DNA from 3 places in the Rhizobium sp. YS-1r genome. Region 1 is predicted to be linked to each of the others. Evidence: predicted binding sites of a transcription regulator. Region 1 holds the regulator's gene; each other region holds the start of a gene.
The links. Region 1 encodes PhoB, which activates phosphate uptake and scavenging genes when phosphate is short. Its sites were predicted from a motif close to TGTCATNNANCTGTCAT; they were not measured.

Region 1 (6,863 bases):
GCCATCTCGCTTGGCTGCGCGGCCGCATCGCCGAATGCGACGACGTTCGGTATTTCACTCGTCGCAATGGAGATCGCCTCCAGCTTCGTTCTCTACAGCACGGCATTTGCAGCGATCGTGCAGGTTGGAGGCAGCAAGCCACAGCGCAGCATAACCCATCTGACGCTGATCGCGGGATTCGCATCAACGCTCTTCTGGCCGCTCACGGCAACACTGCATGACTATCTCGGCTGGCGTGAGATCTACCTCGTCTTCGCGATCCTGAATATCGCCGTGTGCCTTCCGATCCATTGGTGGGTCGGGAGACTGCCCCGCGACGTGCCCGAACCACGGGCATCAGTAAATCAATCCGGAGCGATGGCCGTTCAGCCTGAAGCCGGCCCCGCGTTCAGTGGCGTCTTTATTCTGATGCTTGCGGGCTTTGCCCTGGAAGGATTCGTGCTGGCCTCCGTGCTGGTCCACATGGTTCCGCTGCTGACAGCACTTGGGCTTGGCACGGCAGGCCTCATGGTCTCCACCCTCTTCGGTCCCTCGCAGGTCGCCAGCCGCCTCCTGAACATGATCTTCGGAGGGCGCTTGTCACAGACGGTGCTCGCCGTGATCTCCGCGGGATTGCTCGCCGTCGCCCTTATCGTCCTGATGGCGACAAGTCCGTGGCTCCCCGGTCTCATCGCATTCGCGATCCTGTTCGGTCTGGGATCGGGGCTCGCAAGCATCGTCGGGGGAACGCTTCCACTGGAGCTTTTCGGAAGGCACGGTTATGGCGCACGGCTCGGCTGGGTGACCGCCGCACGCCAGTTTTCCTCAGCACTTGCCCCCTTTGCGTTCGCTGTCATGCTGGGAACTTGGGGGGTCGGCCAGGCAGTATCGATCAGCATTCTGGGAGGCGCGGCGGCCGTCGGCCTGTTCGGAGCGATCGCCTTCGCCCGCTACAGAGCAACAAGACCAGCAGCTGGACCTTTCGGTGGTTCGCAGGCCTGACAAGACACGACAAACAGGAGATGCAGGCCCCTCGGCGAAGCCCTAAAGAAAAGCAGCATAGGCCTTCCAACGATCGCGAGAAAATTCAGACGTCGCCGAGGGCGTAGCCCGCTCCGCGGACGGTCCGGATCACCTGGTCAGCCTTGCCCAGGCTGATGCCCTTCCGGAGGCGACCGATGTGCACGTCGACGGCGCGCTCGTCCACGGTTGCACCATCACCCCAGAGCGACCTTTTCAGCTCCGTCCGCGAATAGACCCGTCCCGGATACCGCATCAGGAACTCGAGAAGCCGGAACTCGGTGGGGCCGAGCCTGACTTCCTTCTTCTGCCTGTGGACCCTGTGTGCTTCGCGGTCGAGGGTCAGGTCTCCGACCCTGATCATATGGCTCAGAAGATTCGGATGCATGCGGCGAAGAAGGTTCTTCACCCTTATGGCAAGCTCGACGGAGGGGAATGGCTCTACGAGGCAGTCATCCGCGCCGGCAGCGAGACCCGTCAGCCTGTCGCTCTCGCTTTCCGCCGGAACAAGCAGGACCACGGGCACCCGCATCGTTGCTGGTTCGGTACGAAGTCTTCGGCAGATCTCGATGCCATTCAGCCCCGGAAGGGACGAACTCAGCACCAGTACATCGGGAAGGCTCGAAACCAACCGCTCCATCAGCTCGGAGCCCGCCGAAAGCAGCGTCACGTCGAAACCTTCATCGACAAGGGAGAACCGCAGCACTTCGCGCAGCGTTTCATCGCCATCGATCACCACGACAACTCGCGCTCCCATCGCGGTGCTCTCCCTAGTGTCCTTCCATCGAGTATCCGGCGCCGCGGACGGTGCGGATGACATCCTGCATGTTGGAGAAGTTGAGCGCCTTCCTGAGGCGTCCGACATGCACGTCGACGGTGCGCTCGTCCACATAGATGTCGTGGCCCCACACCCCGTCGAGAAGCTGCGAGCGCGAGAAGACCCGGCCGGGCGCGGCCATCAGGAATTCCAGAAGCCGGAACTCCGTCGGGCCGAGCCGCACTTCGCGGCTCTTGCGATGCACCCTGTGCGTCTCCCGGTCCAGCTCGATGTCGCCGCAGCGCAGGACGCTCGACAGCACTTCCGGACGCGCGCGCCGCAGCATCGCCTTCACTCGCGCCATCAGTTCCGGCGTCGAGAACGGCTTTACGACATAGTCATCGGCGCCGGTCGCAAGCCCGCGGACCCGTTCGCTCTCCTCGCCGCGCGCCGTCAGCATGATGATCGGCAGTCGCTCCGTCTCCGGCCGCATCCTCAGCCGCCGGCAGAGTTCGATGCCGGAAACACCGGGCAACATCCAGTCGAGGATCAGAAGATCCGGCGTGCGTTCCTGAAGCCTGATCTCGGCTTCATCCCCGCGCAGAATCGTCTCCACCTCATAACCTTCCGCTTCAAGGTTGTAGCGAAGAAGCACGCTCAGCGCCTCCTCATCCTCCACGACCGCGATCTTCGGCTGCATTCCGTCTTAGCTCCGTCACCATTCCATCGTCATTCGGCGCCATTATTCCGTGATCGCGCCGAGCGTGTTCGACGTATCGTCCTTCGGACGCTCGCCTTCCGGCTGGGCGCCGGTCGTCATGTAGTAGATCGTCTCGGCGATGTTGGTGGCGTGGTCGCCGATACGCTCGATGTTCTTGGCACAGAACAGAAGATGCGTGCAGGTGGTGATGTTGCGCGGATCTTCCATCATGTAGGTCAAAAGCTCGCGGAACAGCGACGTGTACATCGCGTCGATTTCCTCGTCGCGGATGCGGATCGCCTCCGCCTTCTCGGCCGAACGGCTCGAATAGACGTCCAGCACTTCCTTCAGCTGCGTCAGCGCCAGGTCCGACAGGTGCTCGATGCCGCGCGCGAGCTTGCGCGGCACACCGGTGCCCTGCACCGCGATCACCCGCTTGGCAGTGTTCTTGCCGAGGTCGCCGACCCGCTCCAGATCGGAGGCGATGCGCAGCGATCCGACGATGTCGCGCAGGTCGCCCGCAACCGGCTGGCGGCGGGCGATCGTCACGATCGCCTTGTCGCCGATATCGCGCTCGGCATGGTCGAGGATCACATCGTCGGAGATCACCTTCTGGGCAAGGGCGGCATCGGAATTGACCAGTGCCCGCACTGCATCCGCGCACATCTGCTCCGCAAGCCCGCCCATCTCCGAAATCCGGCGGCTCAGATATTTCAGTTCGTCGTCATAGGCAGACAGGATATGTGTCGAAGACATGGTCTTATCCTCAGATTGTCAGAAAGGGCCCGCAACCGGCGATCAGCCGAAGCGGCCCATGATGTAGTCCTGCGTACGCTGGTCATCCGGATTGGTGAACATCTTGTCGGTATCGTTCTCCTCAACCAGGTTTCCGAGATGGAACATGGCAGTGCGTTGCGATACGCGGGCCGCCTGCTGCATCGAGTGCGTCACGATGACGATCGTGAAGTTTTCGCGCAGTTCGTGGATCAGCTCCTCGACCTTGGCGGTGGCGATCGGATCGAGCGCCGAACAGGGTTCGTCCATCAGGATCACTTCCGGGCTGACGGCAACGGCGCGCGCAATGCACAGGCGCTGCTGCTGACCGCCGGAAAGGCCCGTACCTGGGCTGTCGAGACGATCCTTCACCTCGCCCCACAGTCCTGCCTTCTGCAGGGCCGAAGACACGATATCGTCCAGCTCCGACTTCTTTCGCGCCAGACCATGAATGCGCGGGCCATAGGCGACGTTCTCGTAGATCGACTTCGGGAAAGGGTTCGGCTTCTGGAACACCATGCCGACCTTGGCGCGCAGCTGAACCGGGTCCACCTTGGGATCGTAAATGTTCTCCGAGTCGATCGATATGTTGCCCTCGACACGGCAGTTGGCGATCGTGTCATTCATCCGGTTGATGCAACGCAGGAACGTCGACTTGCCGCAGCCCGACGGACCGATGAAGGCTGTAACGGACCGAGGGCGGATATCGATATTGACATCCTTGATGGCGTGCTTTTCGCCGTAATAAACCTGCACGTTACGGGCGGAAATCTTCGGTTCATTCATGAGTGGAGCTTTCGTCGGCGTCGTCGTCATCGTCGTTGAGATATTATTCATCATTACACACCCCTTTACCAACGGCGCTCGAAGCGGCGGCGAAGAATGATTGCGACCAGGTTCATTAGGATCAGGAATACCAGAAGCACGATGATGGCACCGGACGCACGTTCGACGAATGCCGGGTCGCCGCGCTGCGTCCAGTTATAGACCTGGACCGGAAGCGCCGACGCCGGATCGAAGAAGCCATCCGGCGGACCGGCGGGATATTCGCGCACGAAGGCGACCATGCCGATCAGCAGCAGAGGCGCAGTCTCCCCGAGAGCTCGGGCCAGCCCGATGATCGTCCCCGTCAGGATACCGGGCATCGCCAAGGGCAGAACATGATGGAAGATGGACTGCATCTTCGATGCGCCAACACCGAGCGCTGCGTCGCGGATAGACGGTGGAACGGCCTTGAGGGCGGCGCGAGTGGCGATGATGATCGTCGGCAACGTCATCAGGGTCAGAACAAGCCCCCCCACAACCGGCGCCGATTGCGGCAGACCGAAGAAATTGATCAGTACGGCAAGGCCCAGAATACCGAAGACGATCGAGGGAACCGCGGCAAGGTTCGAGATGTTCACCTCGATCAGATCGGTGAAGCGGTTCTGCGGCGCAAATTCCTCAAGATAGATTGATGCAGCCACGCCGATCGGCAGCGACAGGACGAACACGATCAGCATCATATAGACGGAGCCAATGACCGCAATCCCCAGGCCCGCCGCTTCAGGCCGGGTATCGGAGGCGTCCGGCGCCGTGAAGAAGCTCCAGTTGAAACGGGTCGTCAGAATGCCCGCCTCCTTGAGCTTGTCCGCCAGCATCAGTTGGTCGGGGGACGTATTGCGGTCGAGCTTCGCGCTCTCCATCGTCACGCGCCCCTTGTAATATCCGTCGATACGGCCCGCGGCCAGAAGATCAAAGGAATGGGTCTGGCCAATCACCGACGGATCGGCCATCACAAACCTGCGGAGATCGGCGGGAGCCTCCTTGGAGATCAGCTCGGCGGCGGCCTTTGCGTTCATGCCGTCGATGGTGATGCCCTTCTGCGCCATCGCGTCGCGGAGCGCCTTCTCGATGATGGGCGCATATCCGAAGGTCGAGACCTTCGCGATGTTCTCCGGCTTGCGATCGCCGGCCTTGTCGAGAACGGCAGCGTCGAGATTGACGTTGAGGGTGATGTAGGTCTGCTGGAACGACGACAGGCCGTTCGACAGGATGGACAGCAGGAGGCCGATCAGTGCGACGATACCGATCGCCACGGCGATCTTGCCCATCAGGCGAAACCGGGCCTCCGCATTGTTGCGACGACGGGTTCGTTCATCGAGGGCAAGAAGGGACTTTCCCTTTGCCGGAACGGCTGGGTTGCCGAATACGGTCACGTCGGTCATTCGTACTGCTCCCGGTATTTGCGCACGATGTAAAGGGCCAGCACGTTCAGCCCAAGCGTTATGACGAAGAGGGTCAGGCCAAGCGCGAATGCAACCAGCGTTTCGGGGCTTCCGAACTCCGTATCGCCCGTCAGCTGACTGACGATCTTGACGGTGACCGTTGTCATCGCCTCGAAAGGATTGAGGTCAAGCTTCGCCGCAGCGCCCGCGCCAAGGACCACGATCATGGTTTCCCCGATCGCGCGACTTGCCGCCAGCAGGATTGCACCCACGATACCGGGCAAGGCGGCCGGCAGAACGACCTGTCTGATAGTCTCCGACTGTGTGGCCCCCAGTCCGTAGGAACCGTCGCGAAGGGCCTGGGGCACGGCATTGATAATGTCGTCGGAGAGCGAGCTGACGAAGGGAATGATCATGATTCCCATCACCAGGCCAGCGGTCAACACCGAAGACGAAGAGGTGCCGAGACCGAGCGGCTGCGCCAGCCAATCGCGCAGGAAAGGACCGACGGTGACCAGGGCGAAGAGGCCGTAGACGATCGTCGGGATGCCGGCCAGAACCTCGATCGCAGGCTTGACGATACCGCGCGTCGTCGGCCCGGCATATTCGGAAAGAAAGACCGCGATCATCAAGCCAAGCGGAACGGCGACGATCAAGGAGATGATCGACACATAGAAAGTGCCCCAGAGCAGCGGCAGAATGCCGAGATCGGAGCCTCCGCGGAACTGGGGATTCCACACGGTGGAGAAGAAGAAATCCTGCGCCGGATAACGCTGGAAGAACTCAAAAGTCTCGAAAATCAACGACCCGACAATGCCGATCGTCGTCAAGATAGCGACCAGGGAGGCCCCGAGAAGCAACGACTTGACAAAACTCTCGCTGATGTTGCGCGCACGCAGCTCCGGCTCTATCCGCCGGTAGGCAAGCATGCCGAGAACAACGGCCATTGCGAGAACCACAACCGTCATCATTAGATTGCCGGTCCTGGAGTTCTCCCTGAAGGCCTTCGCCGCCTCGAAGACCTCAGACGGCACGTCGCCGCCCAAGGCCACCCCAACTTCCGCCAGGCGGCCGCGAACATTGTTGAAGTCCAGCGCTTCGATGGGAACATCCGCTCCCCTCTGCCCGTCCCGCGCCAGAACGGCATCGAGACCGCCCGCGATGCGACGTACATCGGACATGACCAGGCTGCGCGCACCGCCCTCCGGGATTACGCTGTCGGGGATCATGCCACTCACGCGGCTCTCGACAATCCCCGGCTGAACAAACAGCCAGGCGACCAGAACGACAAAGGCCGGAACGGCCGTGAACAATGCGACGGTCTGGCCATAATAACCGGGAAGGGAATGGAGCTTGACCCCACTCTTCGCGGCAAGAGCCAGCGCCCGCCGCCTGCCGACCACATGACCCAGTGCCGCAAGCACCG
Region 2 (6,863 bases), on a different contig from region 1:
CGCTCGCAGCAACTCATGCTGGTGCGCGGCGACGAGAAGCGGTTTACCGATGCCAAGAGCTTTGCCGCCCTGGACAACGGACTGATCGGCGCGCAGCCGGGAACGAGTCCATTCTACACTGCGGTCTATGAGATTCTGGATGGCAATGAGCAAAACCCGCGGATCAAGCTCTTCGAGACTTTCGGCGCGACCGTACAGGCCCTGAAGGCGGGCGACGTTGACCTGGTGCTGACGGACAGCACTGCCGGCGAAGGTTATGTCAAGGCCTCCGGCGGCTCCTTGAAGACCATCGGTGAACCGCTCGGCACGGAGGATTTTGGCTTCATCTTCAACAAGGGGTCCGACCTCGTCGCGCCGGTCAACGCGGCGATCGCAGCGCTGAAGGCCGACGGCACGCTGGATATGCTCAACAGGAAATGGTTCCTCGACTACAAGATGGGCGAATAAGGGCATGGCGCCTCCGCGCTGGAAAGCCGGGCTTGAGGATTTCCCCTGGTGGCTGGTGGCATTCGGAGCTCTCTGCCTCGGCCTCGCAATTGTCATAGCCGCCAGCGATCTCTACGTGCAGGTCTTCGGTGTCGTCGTCAAAGGCATCGGCATCACGATCGGCGTGACGCTGGCCGCCTTCGCGCTTGCGACGGCATTGGGTCTGGCGATCGCGCTAGCCGGACTTTCCGGCAACGTCGTGCTGAGGCAGATCGCTCGCTTCTATGTCGAACTGATCCGCGGCATCCCGATCCTCGTCCTGCTCTTCTATATTGCCTTCGTCGGCGCACCGGGTTTCGTGGCGCTCTATAACTGGGCGCTGGCGCCGCTGATCGCGCGGGGATGGGCGGAAGCGCTTCTCGTGCGCGACGTTTCGCCGCTGTGGCGGGCGGTGATTGCCCTGACGATCGGCTATGCCGCCTTCATTGCCGAGATTTTTCGCGCCGGCTTTCAATCGGTGAATGAAGGGCAGATCGAGGCGGCCAAGGCGCTTGGTCTCACGCGCTTCCAGCGCTTCCGCTTGATTGTCTTTCCGCAGGCGATGCGGGTGATCTTCCCTCCGCTTTCCAACGATTTCGTCTCGATGGTCAAGGATTCATCGCTCGTCTCGGTGCTTGGCGTCGCCGACATCACCCAGATGGCCAAGGTTTATGCGGCCGGTTCCTTCCGCTTCTTCGAGACCTATTCCATCGTCACCTATATCTACCTCATCCTGACGATCGGCCTGTCGCTCATGCTGCGCAGCATCGAGGGTCGGATGCGCAGACGGACAGAGCGGTGAAGGCGCGAAGACTGCAAACTATATTCCGTCATGCCCGGGCCCGTCCCGAGCATCTGCAACCATTTTATCCCGTGAGGTGCAGCAGATCCTCGGCACGAGGCCGAGGATGACGTCGAGGGCGGAGCAGCGTTTGTCAAACAAAGCCCAGGCGGCGGCCCGGAGGCCGCCTCACGTTCCATCTCAAGCTCTTCCGAGCGCCAAACGCAGCGAGATTTCGACGGGCGAGTAGCCGCCGTTCTCGCGCTCCAATCGATATTGCTCCGCAAGACCGAGCGGCGGTTGCGCCATGAAACGCGGCTCCGTGCCGCGATGCTTCTGCGCCGCATGGATGAGCAAGGGGTGGCAAAGATAGACGGTACCGGCCTCCCCGGTCGCCAGCACCTCCGGGCGGCCGGTGCCGACATGCTCCAGCCTCATCGGCGGCATGCCCGCTTCGCCAGCCGGTTCGAGCAGCCGCGCCATGTCCATGTGCGAACCCGGCCGGATGCGGGTCGGTGCATCGTTCTCCCCGACATCGGAGAACAGGAAGAGCATCAGCAGCGCCCGATCGCGCGAGGTATAGTTCGCCCGCCAGTTGGAAAAGTCATGCTGTTCGCTCGGGTTCGACAGGGGCTTGGGGAAGCTGAGGTCGATATGCCATCCGTCGTCGCCGGCACTGTCCGGATGCGGAAAGCGCACCGGGAAACTGCCGAGCCCTTTGCGCGCCAGCCAGCGGCCCTTGCCGACGAGCTGGTCGAAAGCCTGATGGAGAACCGCTGTGTTGGCAGCGATCTCGAACGGTCCGCCGCCATAGCCGGGTAGCCGGACGACGGGCAGCGTCCAGGTTTTCGGATCGTCACGATCGAAAGGAATGTCGCGCCACATGATGTTGCGAGCTTCCGCAGCGATCTCTTTGGGAAAGGCATTGTCGATCCGCACGAAGCCGTCACGGATGAAGGCAGTGATCTCGGCAGCAGACAGCGCCCGCGCCTGGGCAGGATGATGATCGGTCATGTTAAAAACTCTCAGCTGATGCTCCGCTTCATCGGCACGCACGATGCTCGGGACGGAGTGTTTCGGTCATGAACCATCGCCGGCCCGAAGGGTCGCGGCTTGGCTCGTGTTCTTCATGGCCTGCAGCTCAGGCGGCTATGAAGAAGACCGAAGCGATATGGCGAGTGTTCATCATCATGATCGGACCAAGGTAAAGTCCGCGCTCCGCAGCGTCAACGGCCGCGAGGCGCGATCTACATCAATAGACTTCCGGAACGTACATGTCCGGCGGCACCGGATGGCGGATATAGTCCGGATGGCGGACGCGTTCGGGAAGCATGACCGTCTCTTTCGGCGCCGTCTCGTAAGGAACCTGCGCAAGAAGGTGGGCAATCATGTTGAGCCGTGCCCTCTTCTTGTCGACGGCCTGCACGACCCACCATGGCGCTTCCGGAATGTGGGTGCGCTCCATCATCTCCTCCTTGGCCTTGGTATATTCCTCCCAGTGAACGCGGCTTTCGAGGTCCATCGGGGAGAGCTTCCACTGCTTCAGCGGATCATGGATGCGCATCTTGAAGCGGAATTCCTGCTCCTCATCGGTGATCGAGAACCAGTATTTGAGGAGAATGATGCCGGAGCGGACAAGCATGCGCTCGAATTCCGGCACAGAGCGGAAGAATTCCTCCAGCTCGTCCGGCGTGCAGAAGCCCATGACCCGCTCGACGCCGGCGCGGTTATACCAGGAGCGGTCGAACATCACCATTTCGCCGGCCGTCGGCAGGTGTGGCACATAGCGCTGGAAATACCACTGGTTCTGCTCGCGCTCGGTCGGGGCCGGGAGTGCTACGACGCGGCAGACGCGCGGATTGAGGCGCTGGGTGACGCGTTTGATCGCCCCGCCCTTGCCGGCGGAATCGCGGCCCTCGAAGATCACCACCATCTTCAGCTTCTTGTACTGGACCCAATCCTGCAGGCGGACAAGCTCATGCTGGAGACGGAAGAGCTCGCGGAAATAGATCCTGCGGTCCAGCGTCTGCTCGGCGGGGCCTGACATGCCCTCGACGACCAGCTCATCAAGCTGATCTTCCTCCATCTGCATTTCCAGCTCTTCATCGAAGCTGTCGGCAATCTCTTCCTTGATGCGGCTGAGCTGTTCGTGAATGGGTTCGGACATTGAGCATCCCTCTGTTTTGGAAGCCCAGATCAAGCACGTTTCGGCGAAAACTTTATGACAGCGATGCGACAGGTCGTCCGCAACGCAATCCCGTTGCCGATTTCGTTGGAAACTGATATGGAAGCCGCTATGGGATCGAAATTCGGATGCCTCGCGAACCAGTTCATCGTGCTGCAGGACCACAAACGCCTGCCGGCACGCTTCTTCGCGCGCGTTTCCGGGGCGCTTTGCGACCGACTTAGCTGATCTTTCTCAGCTTGAAGGCAGCCTGCGGCTGCCGCACCCACATCCCTCGTTCCATTCAGCTTTACGGATAGCACAGCCATGAGCGCACCCCGCACCCTTTACGACAAGATCTGGGACGACCACGTCGTCTCCGAAGACGAAAACGGCACCTGTCTTCTCTACATCGACCGTCACCTCGTGCACGAAGTGACGTCGCCGCAGGCTTTCGAAGGCCTGCGCATGGCCGGCCGAAAAGTCCGCGCGCCTGAAAAGACCCTCGCCGTCGTCGACCACAACGTACCGACCACCGCCGACCGCCACGAGGGCATCAAGAATGAGGAAAGCCGTATCCAGGTGGAGGCGCTCGCCCAGAACGCCAAGGATTTCGGCGTCGAGTATTATTCCGAAAAGGACGTCCGCCAGGGCATCGTCCATATCGTCGGTCCGGAACAGGGTTTCACCCTGCCCGGCATGACGATCGTCTGCGGTGACAGCCACACTTCGACGCATGGTGCTTTCGGCGCGTTGGCGCACGGTATCGGCACCTCCGAAGTCGAGCATGTGCTCGCCACCCAGACGCTGGTGCAGAAGAAGGCGAAGAACATGCTGGTGCGCGTCGACGGCCAGCTTCCGCCGGGCGTCACCGCCAAGGACATCATCCTCGCGATCATCGGCGAGATCGGCACTGCCGGCGGCACCGGCCACGTCATCGAATTCGCCGGCGAAGCGATCCGCTCGCTCTCCATGGAAGGCCGCATGACGGTCTGCAACATGACGATCGAAGGCGGCGCCCGTGCCGGCCTGATCGCGCCGGATGAAACGACCTTCGCCTATATCAAGGACAAGCCCCGCGCCCCGAAGGGAAAGGCCTGGGACATGGCCCTCGACTACTGGAAGACGCTGAAGACGGATGAAGGCGCGCATTTCGACAAGGTCGTCGTTCTCGATGCCGCCAACCTGCCGCCAATCGTCTCCTGGGGCTCCTCCCCCGAAGACGTCGTCTCGGTTCAAGGCGTGGTGCCGAACCCGGACGACATCCGGGACGAGACGAAGCGTACCTCCAAGTGGCGTGCGCTCGACTACATGGGCCTGAAGCCCGGTACCAAGATCACCGATATCGCGGTCGATCGCGTCTTCATCGGCTCCTGCACCAACGGCCGCATCGAGGACCTGCGCGCCGCGGCGAAGGTCGTCGAAGGCAGGAAGGTGGCCTCCACGGTCAATGCCATGATCGTCCCGGGCTCGGGCATCGTCAAGGAACAGGCGGAAGCCGAAGGCCTCGACAAGATCTTCAAGGAAGCCGGTTTCGAATGGCGTGAGCCGGGCTGCTCCATGTGCCTTGCCATGAACGACGACCGTCTGAAGCCAGGCGAACGCTGCGCCTCCACCTCGAACCGCAATTTCGAGGGCCGCCAGGGCTACAAGGGCCGCACCCATCTCGTCTCGCCGGCCATGGCCGCCGCAGCCGCGATCGCCGGCCACTTCGTCGATATCCGCGAGTGGAAGTAATCATTCGCCGCATGAGGTCAGACGCATGCCGCCCGTTCCGCGGGCGGCATTTTTGTTGATGCTGGCCTGAAAGGCAGACAAGCGCCCGCTTTGCCCTCATAATGGCCACCATGTCCAAGCGACCGCAAAAACAGTCGAATGAAACGGACCGCAGGCTGATCTTCCTGCGGCATGCGAAATCGGCATGGCCGGAAGGCGTGGCGGACAAGGAACGGCCTCTCGCGACGCGCGGCAGCAAAGCGGCTTCGCTGATGGGCGACTATATGGCCCGCGAGGGACTCGTCCCTGATCTTGCCCTCATATCCACGGCGCGGCGGACAGAGGAGACGTGGGCGCTGGTTCGCGAGAAGTTGCCCAGGGACGTGGAAGCGCGCAATTTCGCCGGACTCTATGCCGCACCTGCAACGACGATTCTGGATATCCTGGCGCAAGTCGAACCCGGTTGCCGCAGCGTTCTGATCATCGGGCACAATCCCGGCATCGAGCAACTTGCGCTCACCCTGGTCGGGACGGGCAACGCAGACGCCCGACAGGCGATGGCGGAGAAATATCCGACCGCCGGCCTTGCCGTGATCGATTTCGACGCGGCAGACTGGCAAAGCATCGGCAAGGGGTCCGGCCGCCTGGAGCGCTTTGTCACGCCACGTTCCCTTGAGTGAGCGACGGAGCCCCGGAATCAGCCGATCACCTGCACGGCCGTTCCCTTCCTCATGAACCGGATGAGCCGCTGCATGTCCCGGAAGCTGACGGCAATGCAGCCGGCGGTCGGCTGGTAGCCGGGCTTGATCAGGTGGAAGAAGATCGCCGAACCGCGATGGCGGCGTCGCGAAGTGATGTTCCAGTCGAGCACGAGACAAATATCGTAAAGCCCGTCGGCACGCATCATCTCTTCATGGCTCGGCCGGAAGGGCGCCTTGACGAGGCGATTGTAGGAAGGATGATACGGCAGGTCGCACCAAAGCATGTCCTTTCGAATGCGCTTGATTGGCAAGGCCGTCGGCGACAGACGCACCCGCTCGCCACGCACGAAACCATAAAGAAGAGGCATCGCGGCAATCGGCGTCGCGCCGTCTCCTTCCCGCTTGAAGGCGCTTGTGCCGGAGCGGCCGATCGCTGCCGGCAATGCGATACCGTCAAAGGATACGATCGCTCGCCGGCGATCGCGCGGCGCCGTCCTGACGGCGATCACATTCGGCTTGCGGCCCGGGCCGCGAAAACGCTGTATTTTTCTCACAAGTTTTTGCTTTGAATATGATTTCGTTTGAATTCATAGCACATGAGAGCGTCGCGCGTCCTTACGGACGCACAAGGGACGCTCCAACATATTTGACTCTAGGCATCTTGCCTTCCGAAAATCGATTTCGATTTTCAGGTCGATGCTGTAGGGATTTAGATCGAGGACTCTGATCGCGTTCGGCACGCGGAAATTGCAGACGCCGAGGCGAACAAGACGAAAGGCAGGAAGCATGGCAGCCCGCACGATACTCCTGGTGGATGACGACGACGATCTGCGCGAGACCCTGGTCGAGCAACTGTCGTTTTACGATGAATTCTCGATCCTTCAGGAGCCGAATGCCGCCAAGGCGCTGCAAACGGCCAAGAGCGCCCAGATCGATCTCCTGATCATGGATGTCGGCCTGCCGGACATGGACGGGCGCGAGGCGGTAAAACTCCTGCGCAAGAACGGTTTCAAGGCGCCGATCATCATGCTGACCG
Region 3 (6,863 bases), on a different contig from region 1:
GTCAGGCATGATGATCGCGGCGGTAAAGGCGATCACCATCATGACGGTGACGTACCAGAAGAACCAGCTTTCGTGGCCGATCGACTTGAACCAGAGCGCCACATATTCCGCCGTTCCGCCGAAGAGCGCATTGCCGATGGCGTAGGCAAGGCCGACGCCGAGCGCGCGCACTTCCGCCGGGAACATTTCGGCCTTCACCAGCCCGCTGATCGAGGTGTAGATGCTGACGATGGCGAGCGCCGTGGTGATAAGCACGAAAGCCAGCGTGCTGCTCGTCACCTGGCCGATCGCCGTCAGCAGCGGCACGGTGGTGACGATCGACAGCGCGCCCCAGAGAAGCATGGAATTTCGCCGCCCGATCCGGTCGGAAAGAGTGCCGAAGACAGGCTGCAGCAGCATGTAGACGAAAAGCACGGCCGTCATGGTGGTGCTGGCGGTTTCCTTGCTCATACCCGCCGTATTGACGAGGTATTTCTGCATGTAGGTGGTGAAGGTGTAGAAGATCAGCGATCCGCCCGCCGTATAGCCGACGACGGTGAAGAACGCCTTCCTGTGATGCCTGAAGATGCCTGCAAGAGTGCCTGCCTCTTTCTTGCCGCGCGTCGCCTCGGTCGAGGTCTCGTGCAGCGAGCGGCGCAGGAAGAGTGCGACGATGGCAGCGACGCCGCCGATCGCGAAAGGAATGCGCCAGCCCCAGGCCTTCAGTTCGGCCTCGTTCAGGAATTGCTGCAGGATGACGAGGACAAGGACGGCGAGAAGCTGGCCGCCGATCAGCGTCACATACTGGAACGAACCGAAGAAGCCGCGCCGTCCGGCAAGCGCCACCTCGCTCATATAGGTCGCCGTCGTGCCGTATTCGCCGCCGACGGAAAGCCCCTGCAGCAGACGCACCAGGAGGAGCAGGATGGGCGCGAGAATGCCGATCGTCTGGTAGGTCGGCAGTACCGCGATGATGAAGGAGCCGAGGCACATCATCGTCACCGAAATCAGCATTGATGTGCGCCGTCCGAGCTTGTCGGCGATGCGGCCGAAGAGCCAGCCGCCGATCGGGCGCATCAGGAAGCCGGCAGCGAAGACAGCGGCGGCATTCAGGAGTTGGGTCGTACTGTCGCCGGCGGGAAAGAACTCCGAGGCGAAATAGAGCGCGCAAAAGGAATAGACATAGAAATCGTACCATTCCACCAGATTGCCCGAGGCGCTGCCAACGATGGCAAAGATGCGCCGGCGCGTGTCATGCGCGTCATCGATGGGCGCCATCTGGTTCATGTCTTTTTTCCACATACAGTCCCTCCGTTGGGTTACCGATAAACAATGACTTTCCCGCAAACGCCGTCCCGGCGTTGTCAAGGAGACGCCGCCGCAGCAGCTGCTGGTTTTGTGAAATCGGGACCTGTGAAACCTCCGGCCCCTGCAGAGATATTACTGCGCCAATGGGTGAGATCGGCAAGATGCGTTGAAATAATGCGACGGCTACGTAAACGTCAAACGACTTGTGCGGTAATTGTGCGTTGTTCACATATCGCACGGAATTGAAATGCCGGCGGTGATGCGAGATCACGCCTTCGCTTTCTCCGAGGCGGGGGATCCGGCGCTCGGACCCGGCCGGGACATGCCGTTATGGATGGTTTACGTCCGGTTGCCGGCGATCTTTTCGGAGAGTTTCGTTACCGCTTCCTGCGCCTCCCGATCGGCGGGGTAGATGGCGAGGTAATCTTCCCAGGCCTTCAGGGCGAGTTGATCCTTGCCTGCTTCCATCAGGATGCCCGCCATGCCGGCGATCGCGCCGAAATGGCGTGGCTCGTGCTTCAGCACCTCGGCGATGTCGGCCATGGATTTGCGCGTGTTGCCCATGGTGTAGTGCAGTGTCGCACGGCGGTTCCAGCCCTCGGGATAGGCAGGATCGAGGAGGGTCAATTGGTCGAGGAAATCGAGTGCGGCGGCATTGCGCTTCTCCTTGATAGCGGTCGCGGCCCACTGCATCAGGAGATTGACCGTGGCGCTCCCCGAATCGTTCATGTCGGTCATGATCTGGGTGGCGATGCCGCGCGCCTTATCCGGATCGCGTTCGCGCTTCAGCGCCTCGAACAGCGGATCGAGCGGATTGGCCGGTTGCGAAGCCGATGTGGGAACGGCTGGATCTGCCTGCTGCGGGGTGACGGCAGGCGGGGCAGGCGTTGCCGTCTGGGCGAGAGTCGAGGAGGCGGCGAAGGTCGCGGCCAGAATCAGAGAGCTGAAACGAAAATAGCGCATGCGGATAAGGTAATCCGCATGCGCTCAAGGTCAAACCCGATTTGTCGCGCTATCGACAATTTGATCGGTCCGCGGGATGTCCGGGACCGGAACCGTATCAGCCCTGACGAGCCTTGAAGCGCGGGTTCTGCTTGTTGATGATGTAAATACGGCCCTTGCGGCGAACCAGGCGGTTATCGCGGTGACGGGCCTTCAGCGCCTTGAGCGAATTCTTGATCTTCATTGTTCTGGTCCAGCAGTCTGTGGGCTCGAAAGCCGCTTGTCCTTATCAATCAAAAGCGCGCCGCCTTTATCTTGGAGGGGGCACGCTCTCAAGTTGGGCGTGCAGATAACCCGAGCCCGGGCTCATGTCAACCTTGCGGCAGTGTTTTAAGCTCGGTCACATGGCCCATTTTTCGGCCGGGACGGGATTCCGTCTTGCCATAAAGATGAACGAGCACATTCTTCTTCGCCAGCCAGGCGGGAACGTCGAGAATGTCGTCGCCGATCAGGTTGGTCATCACGCAGTCCGAATGGCGTGCAGGATCGCCGAGGGGCAGTCCGGCAACGGCACGGACATGCTGCTCGAACTGCGAAACGACGCAGGCGGCTTCCGTCCAGTGGCCGGAATTGTGGACACGCGGGGCGATCTCGTTGGCGATCAAGGTCCCATCCGCCATCACGAAGAACTCGATGCCGATGACGCCGACATAGTCGAGCGCGGCAAGCAGCTTCTCCGCCGATTCGCGGGCGACCTGCGCCGTCGCATCGGAGATGCGTGCGGGGAGGGTGGAGGTATGCAGGATGCCGCGTCGGTGGACGTTTTCGGCCGGATCGTAGCAGGCGGTGGCGCCATCCTTGCCGCGGGCGGCGATGATCGACACCTCGCGCTCGAACGGCACGAAGCTTTCGAGAATGAGCGGCACGCCGCCCAGGTCGTCATATGCGCCGGCCGGGCTATCCGCAGCCGAGCGGAAGACGCGCTGGCCCTTGCCGTCGTAGCCGAGCCGGCGGGTCTTCAAGACGCCCTTGCCGCCGAAATCCGCGAGCGCCTTTTCGAGGTCGGCCTGGCTGTCGACGGCGTGGAAGCTTGCAGTCTCGATGCCACAGGAATTGAGGAAGCTCTTTTCGGTGAGGCGGTCCTGCGCGACCTCCAGCGCCGTGGCCGGCGGATGGACAGGCACCGCAAGCTGCAGCGTTTCGGCCGCCAGAACAGGAACGTTCTCGAATTCATAGGTGACGACGTCGCAGCGGCTGGCGAGCTCGGCGAGCGCTGCCGGATCATCGTAAGCTGCAGTGATCTGGGCACTCGCCACCTGCGCCGCCGGACAGTCGGCCTGCGGCTCCAGGATGATCGTGCGGAAGTTGAGCCGCGCTGCGGCAATGGCCAGCATGCGGCCGAGCTGTCCGCCGCCGATGATGCCGATCGTGTGGACCGTCATGAAACCTCGTCTATCGGGTAATCTGCAACGGCGGCCGTCTGGCGGGCGCGCCATTCGTCGAGACGGTCGGCGATCTCGTCGTCATTGAGTGCCAGGACCGCTGCAGCAAGCAGTGCGGCATTGATCGCTCCGGCCTTGCCGATCGCCAGCGTTCCGACCGGGATGCCTGCGGGCATCTGCACGATCGACAGCAGGCTGTCCTGACCCGACAGCGCCTTGGACTGCACCGGCACGCCGAAGACCGGCAGCGGCGTCATGGCGGCGGTCATGCCGGGGAGATGGGCTGCACCGCCGGCGCCGGCGATGATGACCTGAAAACCTTCGGCGCGGGCGGTCTTGGCAAACTCCATCATCCGTTCGGGTGTCCGATGCGCGGAAATGATCCGGGCCTCATAACCGATGTCGAGCGCCTCCAGCGTATCGGCGGCGTTCTTCATGGTCTCCCAGTCGGACTGGCTTCCCATGATGATGGCGACGGGTGGTCTTTCTGCCAGCATGATGCCTCCCTCAAGCAATGATGTCGGGGATGATCTGGTCTTCAAGCTGGCTCATCTTGTCCTTGATCGCCAGCTTCTTCTTCTTCATGCGCTGAATTCGGAGCGCGTCACAGCCGACCTCGATCATGGCGTTGATGGCAGCGTCGTAATCTTCGTGCTCCTGACGGAGTTTCGCGAGCGCCAGCCGGATATCCGCCTGTTCCTGATCAGCCATTTTCGGTCCCCATTTTCATATCCGGCATTTTGTGGTCGCCAGCAATGTCCGCAAGCCTCTACCACCAAACCGCGTTAACTGGAAGTTAGCCGCCGTCACGAATTTGCCTTGTTCAAACCACGATTTCTCCTTCGACAAATGGGGTCGATCGTGTCACACTTCCGTCGTAAACCTGAAGCCTCGGCCAAGGGTGAAGCCGGGGCAGGTGACCAAGGAAGGAACATGCCACATGACCGTCCAGGCTCATATCGCATCGCTTGAAAAGAAGCACGGCGCTCTGGAGGAGGAGCTCCAAACCATTCTGGCGTCCCCCTCTTCCGATGATCGTCAAATTGCTGACATCAAGCGGCGCAAGCTGCGCATTAAAGACGAAATGCAACGGCTCAAAGCCTCTACGCGTCACTAATCTTTCAATGGGAGAACTGGCCGCTGCCTCGCGTTAGGATCAAATAAGAGGCATCTCAGGAAGCGGCAAAACAATCCAGACAGTATGAAAATGAAGTTCTGGTCGTGGCCGACGACCCTAAAACAGGTGACTTGCAAATCTTAGGTCACGACCAGAACTGATCCAGCCACAGATTGAGCCTGTCGAAACCCTTGCTGTTGACGGCATAGATGCGCCGCGTGCCTTCTGCCGTGACGCTGACAAGATTGCTGTCGAGCAGGGCTTTCAGATGCTGCGACACTGCAGGCCGGCTGATCGGCAGGCCCTGTGCCAGTTCGTTGACCGTTTTCGGCGAACGCCGCAATTCCTCCAGCAGATACCGCCGGTTCGGGTCAGCTATGGCTGCAAAAGGGTCAACTGTTGTTGTCATATGTCAAACTTACGGTAAACGCATGGTAACGGCAAGATTTATTGTGCGTTGCAGCAATAAATGACACTATATGCTGCGTTGCTTATTTAGTGATGTTGTGCTCGCGCTTACAGCGGCAGGCCGTCCCAGAGCAGTTTCAATCCGGCGAGAAAGGCCAGGCCATAGGTCATGGGATAGAAGATCTCGGCCTTCAGATGCTTGACGACCGCCGCACCTGCTATGGTCGCCAGCAGCGCTATGGGCAGAAGCGTCGCGGAGATCGTCAGGTTTTCCCTGTCCAGTGCCCCGAGGAAGAAATAGGGAATGACCTTCACGGCATTGACGATCGCGAAGAAACGGATGCTGGCGCCGGTGTAGGATTTCGGGTCCAGCCCCATCGGCAGGACATAGATCTGGAAAGGCGGGCCGCCGGCATGGGCGACGAAACTCGCATAACCGGAAAGCGCTCCCCAGAAGGTGGCGGCAACCGGACGGTGCGGCAGCGGCGCTGCGGGCCTGTTCGAGTGCGGGCCGTAGACCTGCCAGAAATAACGGACCGTGAAGAGGATGGTCGCCACGGCGATGACAAGACGAAGCGCGTCGTCCGATACATATGTGGAAGTCGCCCAGCCGAGCGCAATACCGATGATGCCGCCCGGCAGGATCATCAGGAGTGTCCGGGAATCGTTGTAATTCCGCCAGGACCACAAGGCCACGATGTCCATGAGGATCAGGATCGGCAGGAAGATCGCCGCCGCCTTGACCGGGTCCACCGCCATGGACATGAGCGGTACGCCCATGAGGCCGATCGCGCCGCCGATCCCCCCTTTCGAGAGACCGACGAGCATGACTGCAGGAATGGCGGCTGCGAAAAAGGCGAGGGTCAGCGTATCAGGCATTCGTTCCGAGGCGGGGCGGTTGATCCTTCAATCGGTCCGGTCTATCGAATTTACGGACAGAAAACGAGTGCGGATTTGCGATTGGCGCCATCCGCCGAATGGAAAAAAAACATGACCGGATCGGAAGATCGCTGCCGCCTTGTGCTTATTGTACCGGACTATGATGATGCCGCCCGTCAGGCGAAGGAGCTTGAAGAGGCGCTTTCGGGCGGCGACGTCGCCTCGGTGATCCTGCCGCAATACGGCCTCGACGATCAGGCTTTCCAGAAGCGTGCCGAGACATTGGTGCCGATCATCCAGGCGGCTGGCGCGGCGGCCTTGATCGCCGGCGACAGTCGCGTAGCCGGCCGGGTCAAGGCCGACGGCTTGCACATGGCCGGCTCCCCCGCCGAGCTTGAGGAGGCGATCGAGAAATTCGTGCCGAAGCTCATCGTCGGCGCCGGCGGGGCGGCGGATCGCCATCAGGCGCTGGAGATCGGCGAATTGCGTCCCGACTACATCTTCTTCGGCAAGCTTGACGGCGACATCAAACCGGAGGCGCATCCCAAGAATCTTGCGCTTGGCGAATGGTGGGCCTCGATGGTGGAAATCCCCTGCATCGTCGTGGGCGGTAACGATCCCGCGTCGGCGCTTGCGGTTGCCGAGACCGGCGCTGAATTCGTGGCGCTCCGCGCTGCAGTCTTTGACAATCCCAGGGGCGCCGGAGCGGTGGTCGCCGAAGTCAACGCGACCCTGGACGAAAAAGCGCCACGGTTTGAGGCTTGATGAGGCCCATGCCGTCGAACCGA

Region 2: the regulator PhoB is predicted to act here: its motif matches at 3,457-3,473, upstream of ppk2 (polyphosphate kinase 2).
Region 3: the regulator PhoB is predicted to act here: its motif matches at 4,534-4,550, upstream of JL39_RS31210 (DUF465 domain-containing protein).

Annotation. Positions count from the first base shown of each region.
Region 1 is NZ_JPYQ01000012.1:34,206-41,068, forward strand. It holds gene arsK (arsenite efflux MFS transporter ArsK) at 1-981, shown strand, start outside; gene JL39_RS11315 (winged helix-turn-helix domain-containing protein) at 1,067-1,756, opposite strand; gene phoB (phosphate regulon transcriptional regulator PhoB) at 1,770-2,456, opposite strand; gene phoU (phosphate signaling complex protein PhoU) at 2,499-3,212, opposite strand; gene pstB (phosphate ABC transporter ATP-binding protein PstB) at 3,255-4,046, opposite strand; gene pstA (phosphate ABC transporter permease PstA) at 4,082-5,437, opposite strand; gene pstC (phosphate ABC transporter permease subunit PstC) at 5,434-6,863, opposite strand, start outside.
Region 2 is NZ_JPYQ01000055.1:234,013-240,875, reverse strand. It holds gene JL39_RS23915 (transporter substrate-binding domain-containing protein) at 1-447, shown strand, start outside; gene JL39_RS23910 (amino acid ABC transporter permease) at 452-1,267, shown strand; gene JL39_RS23905 (phytanoyl-CoA dioxygenase family protein) at 1,448-2,260, opposite strand; gene ppk2 (polyphosphate kinase 2) at 2,499-3,413, opposite strand; gene JL39_RS32840 (hypothetical protein) at 3,531-3,659, shown strand; gene leuC (3-isopropylmalate dehydratase large subunit) at 3,738-5,147, shown strand; gene JL39_RS23885 (histidine phosphatase family protein) at 5,258-5,806, shown strand; gene JL39_RS23880 (L,D-transpeptidase family protein) at 5,824-6,372, opposite strand; gene JL39_RS23875 (response regulator transcription factor) at 6,614-6,863, shown strand, end outside.
Region 3 is NZ_JPYQ01000047.1:157,205-164,067, forward strand. It holds gene JL39_RS22265 (MFS family transporter) at 1-1,266, opposite strand, end outside; gene JL39_RS22270 (hypothetical protein) at 1,627-2,250, opposite strand; gene ykgO (type B 50S ribosomal protein L36) at 2,348-2,473, opposite strand; gene JL39_RS22280 (5-(carboxyamino)imidazole ribonucleotide synthase) at 2,601-3,671, opposite strand; gene purE (5-(carboxyamino)imidazole ribonucleotide mutase) at 3,668-4,165, opposite strand; gene JL39_RS22290 (DUF465 domain-containing protein) at 4,179-4,382, opposite strand; gene JL39_RS31210 (DUF465 domain-containing protein) at 4,612-4,788, shown strand; gene JL39_RS22300 (metalloregulator ArsR/SmtB family transcription factor) at 4,934-5,197, opposite strand; gene JL39_RS22305 (sulfite exporter TauE/SafE family protein) at 5,305-6,075, opposite strand; gene JL39_RS22310 (thiamine phosphate synthase) at 6,187-6,840, shown strand; gene JL39_RS22315 (tetratricopeptide repeat protein) at 6,840-6,863, shown strand, end outside.